One region of the Alteribacillus sp. HJP-4 genome, then DNA from elsewhere that is predicted to be linked to it. Evidence: a T-box and tRNA genes for the amino acid it is inferred to sense, from the RefSeq annotation. Region 1 holds a T-box; the other holds one or more tRNA genes.

Region 1 (2,395 bases):
CATCATCCATCCTCCTGTTTGTGATAAAATAAAAGCTATCAACGTAGGTCGATAATTGTAGTATGTAGTATTAATTAAAAAAATATGCGTGAGCAGCTTGTTGTGGATAGAAGGAGACGAACGAGAGTGAACCGAATTGAGTCAATCAAGAACCCAAAGATAAAGCACATAAAGAAATTACGGAGAAGATCCGTCAGGGAAAAAGAAAATCTATTTCTCATTGAGGGAATTCATCTTATTGAAGAAGCAATTCAAGCCGACATTACAATAGATGAGCTGTACGTAGAAGAAACGAAACAGCCGCATGCTGAACTGGTCACAAATTCCCAAATCACGCTCGTTACAGAAGCTGTTATGAAGGAAATGAGTACGTTAGAAACACCCTCCGGTTTTCTCGCTGTTTGTGAGCTTCCCGAAAAGCCGAATACGGCTGCCCGTTTGAAGGGAACGTATCTTTTTGTTGATGGAGTCCAGGACCCCGGCAACCTCGGCACGATGATAAGAACAGCTGATGCAGCAGGGGTGGATGCTGTGATATTAGGAGAAGGCACCGTTGATCCATACAACGATAAAGTTATCCGCTCCACACAGGGATCATTGTTTCATGTCCCGGTTATCAAAGCGGATCTTGGGGATTGGATCGCAGCCTGTAAGGATAAGAACATCCCTGTTTTCGGAACATCCCTGACAGCCGGCACTTCTCATACAGCCATTGAAAGCCAGCAGTCCTTTGCCCTGGTTGTAGGAAATGAAGGAAGCGGAGTGAAGGAAGAGTGGCTGGAAAACTCAGATCAGACGATTTACGTACCAATTTATGGAAAGGCAGAATCACTCAATGTATCCGTTGCGACAGGCATATTATTATACCATCTGAGAAGCCCGGCGCTTTAAATCAAAATAGCCGGGGTTGCAGACTTGTGAAAAATTTTCTATAATACGGGAGAACAAAACATTTAATCGTTATAATATAAAGGCTGAGATGAAGAGTAGTAAACAGGAGCCCCCACGCAGGGAGGGAATGCCACAGACTGAAAGCATTCCTGTGAAAGGACCTGTCGAATTCACTTCGGAGCCGGCACCGGAGGACCGCGAGCGGTTAAGGTGCCCCGGACATAATCCGTTATTTAATAAAGTGAGCTTGTCTATTGCGACAGCTAACGAGGGTGGTACCGCGAAGCTTCGTCCCTTACCAGGGGCGGAGTTTTTTTATACTTCACAAAAATTTTCAACGGTTTTAAGAAAAGCGGTGGTGTTCTCCATTAGACATGGATAAAGCTATGTTTTTCTTCAATGATTGAATGACTGAAGGAGGAAATAAGATGATTGAACGGCTGGAGCAGCTTGCAGAGGAAGCCAATCAGGAAACAGCGAAAGCGGAAAATGTAAAAGAGCTGGATAAAGTCCGCGTCAAATATCTCGGAAAAAAAGGGCCGATTACAGAAGTACTGCGAGGCATGGGGAAATTAACCTCAGAAGAACGCCCTAAGGTCGGCCAGAAAGCCAATGAAGTCCGAGAAGAGATTCAAAAACAGATCGATGAAAAGACCTCTGCGCTGGAAAGAAAAGAGTTAGAGAGCAGGCTTGAAGCTGAAGGCATTGATGTGACCCTTCCCGGAAAGCCGTTAAAGCGGGGAGCAAGGCATCCGCTTACAGCAGTAGTCGAAGAAATTGAAGACATTTTTATTGGCCTGGGATTTGGGGTGACCGAAGGGCCTGAAATCGAAACGGACTATTACAATTTTGAAAAGTTGAATCTGCCGAAGGAGCATCCTGCCCGCGATATGCAGGATTCCTTCTACATTACAGAGGAGCTGCTGCTGCGCACTCAAACCTCTCCTGTCCAGGCCCGAACAATGGAAGAGCGCAATGGCAGGGGCCCGGTGAAAATTGTCTGTCCCGGTAAGGTATACCGCCGTGATGATGATGATGCGACCCATTCCCATCAATTTATGCAGATCGAAGGGCTTTATGTAGACGAAAACATCCGCATGAGTGACTTAAAAGGAGTGCTTGAGGCGTTCGTAAAGAAATATTTTGGAGAGGAACGCAGTATCCGGCTCCGACCTAGCTTCTTCCCGTTTACAGAACCATCCGTAGAGGTGGACGTTACCTGCGGCATCTGTAAAGGCGGGGGCTGCAGAATATGCAAACATTCTGGTTGGATTGAAGTACTCGGAGCGGGAATGGTCCACCCCCGCGTACTTGAAATGAGTGGATTTGATCCGGAAGTTTATAGTGGATTCGCATTTGGCATGGGCGTGGAACGCTTCGCCATGCTGAAATATGGAATAGATGATATTCGTCATTTCTATACGAATGACGTCCGTTTTTTAAATCAATTTAAAAGAGTGTAAACGAGGAGGCGACAAAGCATGCTTGTATCCTATCAATGGCT
Region 2 (2,395 bases), on a different contig from region 1:
CCAATTTATGAAGAACTTCCTGGATGGAAGGAAGACATTACTGGTGTTAAAACACTGGGAGAACTTCCTGAAAACGCCCGTCACTACCTCGAGCGTGTATCCCAGCTGACAAATATACCACTAAGCATCTTCTCCGTCGGCCCGGACCGCAGCCAAACGAACATGGTGCGCGGTGTGTGGGGAGTTTAATAGTCTGTTTCCACTGAAAGCCTGCAGCTCTGTTTTTGCAGGCTTTCCCCATCATTATCAGCTTTTCCAAACCGTAAAAATATTTTAAAAAACTGCTTGAAAAACAAAAAAGCCCGTGGTAATATTAATCTTGTCGCCGCTAAAAGCAAACCGTAAACTTCCTGAATAAACATCACTGTAGGTTTGCGAGGAGTGCGATATTGGTACGACGAGCACAATTAGTGACGGTTATTTATAACGAGTGCTACACGCAAAAAAACATTTACTTAAAACGAGCCATTAGCTCAGTTGGTAGAGCATCTGACTTTTAATCAGAGGGTCGGAGGTTCGAATCCTCCATGGCTCACCATTTTCTTCCCAATAAAAACAACACAAAGGCCCGTTGGTCAAGTGGTTAAGACACCGCCCTTTCACGGCGGTAACACGGGTTCGAATCCCGTACGGGTCACCATTTACATACATGCTGCCAGAGTGCACTTCAGTACGTTACCTGACTGAAAGAACAAATATAACGAAGAGTTTCACAAAGTGGGCCTGTGGTGTAGCGGTTAACATGCCTGCCTGTCACGCAGGAGATCGCGGGTTCGATTCCCGTCAGGCCCGCCATTTACATTAAAACTAGCATTTCACAAACTACGGCTCTATAACTAGCCGGAACATCTTAGAAAAAGCTTCTGAGTCGGCTTGCGAGGAGTGGCGATGCGAAGCAGAACACGACGAGCACAATCATTAACGTATACCTTAAAGCAAGGTTTATTCTCTCATATTGGCAATAATAATATATGGCTCGATAGCTCAGTCGGTAGAGCAGTGGACTGAAAATCCTCGTGTCGGCGGTTCGATTCCGTCTCGAGCCACCATTTTTTTTAAATAGTAACAACATGTTTGGCCGGGGACAGGTAGTTCCGGGTTTTTTTGGTTTGTTTACTTATAGACACGGCCCCTGCAAGGACTCGAAGCGGACATGAGATCCGTTATTAAAGCATTTCGACCGATAGCGGAACCAATGTCCGGCAAAGTGCTCGTGAAGCGGCTCGCATTAAAAACTAATTTATGCTTCAGTTTATCCAATAGACGCTGAGCCTTCAATATAGTACATTATAAAACAGCACCGCCATTCCCATTTATTCAACCACAAGGAGTTAAAATATCCATGAAGGCTCACAAGCGTAAACGAAAACCAATAAAGCTCCAAACGTGGATCACTCTTCTCGTCTGTGTCGTCCTAATTGTTGCGCTTTCTGCCACCGGTGTGCTGATTGGGAGAGATACCGCAGAGAAAACAAGAAATGCCCAGACAGAAAAGACCATGGATATTTCTCTTGCTGTAAGCCGGGCTCCGATTGTCACCGAAGGGTTAGCGCAGACGATTCCCTCAGCACGTATACAGGAATATACAAAAGAAGTACAGCGGGACACTCGAGTAGAGTATATTGTCGTAATGGACATGAATGGAATCAGGCAGTCACACCCGGTAGAGGAAAGAATCGGCCAATATTTTGTAGGGGATGATGAAGGCCCGGCTTTTGATGGAGAGAGCTATTCTTCTATAGCAGAAGGAACACTCGGGGAATCGCTGCGGTCCTTTGTGCCGATTACAGACAGCGAGGGGGAGCAGCTGGGCGTAGTGGCGACTGGAATTTTACTTGATCAAGTGGAAAGTGCGGTATTTGACAGTCAGCGCGTAATTTACATAGGCTCCTCTATCGGTCTGATGGTCGGTGTTATTGGTGCCGTATTACTGGCACGACGTATCCGAAAAACTTTATATAACCTTGAGCCCCATGAAATTGCAAGGCTTTTACAGGAGCGGGAAGCCATGCTTGATTCTGTGCGGGAGGGGATTGTCGCGATCGATGGAGAAGGTAAAATTGTTGTAGCAAATGACGCTGCACTGTCCTTTTTTCGGAAAGTCGGCATTATGAAAAATCCAATTGGAGAAGAAATTCAAACTATGCTTCCAGACTCGCGTTTGAAAAATGTCCTGCTGCGTGAAGAAGCCGAATATGATCAGGAACAAAAGTTAAACGGCATGGACATTCTCGTCAGCCGGGTGCCGGTTATTTCAGAAGGGCAGGTCGTAGGTGCCATAGCTACTTTCCGGGACAAGTCGGAGCTGCAGTCCCTTGTGGAACAGCTGACAGGAGCAAAGCACTATGCTGAAACTCTCCGTATTCAGACGCATGAATTTATGAACAAGCTGCAT

The links. The T-box of region 1 lies ahead of pheS (phenylalanine--tRNA ligase subunit alpha). A T-box ahead of a tRNA ligase gene usually reads a tRNA of that ligase, here a tRNA-Phe.
Region 2: it encodes a tRNA-Phe, which carries the amino acid that the T-box ahead of pheS (phenylalanine--tRNA ligase subunit alpha) is inferred to sense. The anticodon was not compared.

What each region holds. Positions count from the first base shown of each region.
Region 1 is NZ_JBHIKY010000014.1:82,282-84,676, reverse strand. Features, by position in the region: gene sspI (small acid-soluble spore protein SspI) at 1-3, opposite strand, end outside; gene ACE4RR_RS13880 (TrmH family RNA methyltransferase) at 127-891, shown strand; T-box leader at 968-1,190, shown strand; gene pheS (phenylalanine--tRNA ligase subunit alpha) at 1,320-2,354, shown strand; gene pheT (phenylalanine--tRNA ligase subunit beta) at 2,373-2,395, shown strand, end outside.
Region 2 is NZ_JBHIKY010000018.1:70,093-72,487, reverse strand. Features, by position in the region: gene ACE4RR_RS15655 (adenylosuccinate synthase) at 1-189, shown strand, start outside; tRNA gene ACE4RR_RS15650 (tRNA-Lys) at 463-538, shown strand; tRNA gene ACE4RR_RS15645 (tRNA-Glu) at 566-640, shown strand; tRNA gene ACE4RR_RS15640 (tRNA-Asp) at 720-795, shown strand; tRNA gene ACE4RR_RS15635 (tRNA-Phe) at 974-1,049, shown strand; gene dcuS (DcuS/MalK family sensor histidine kinase) at 1,343-2,395, shown strand, end outside.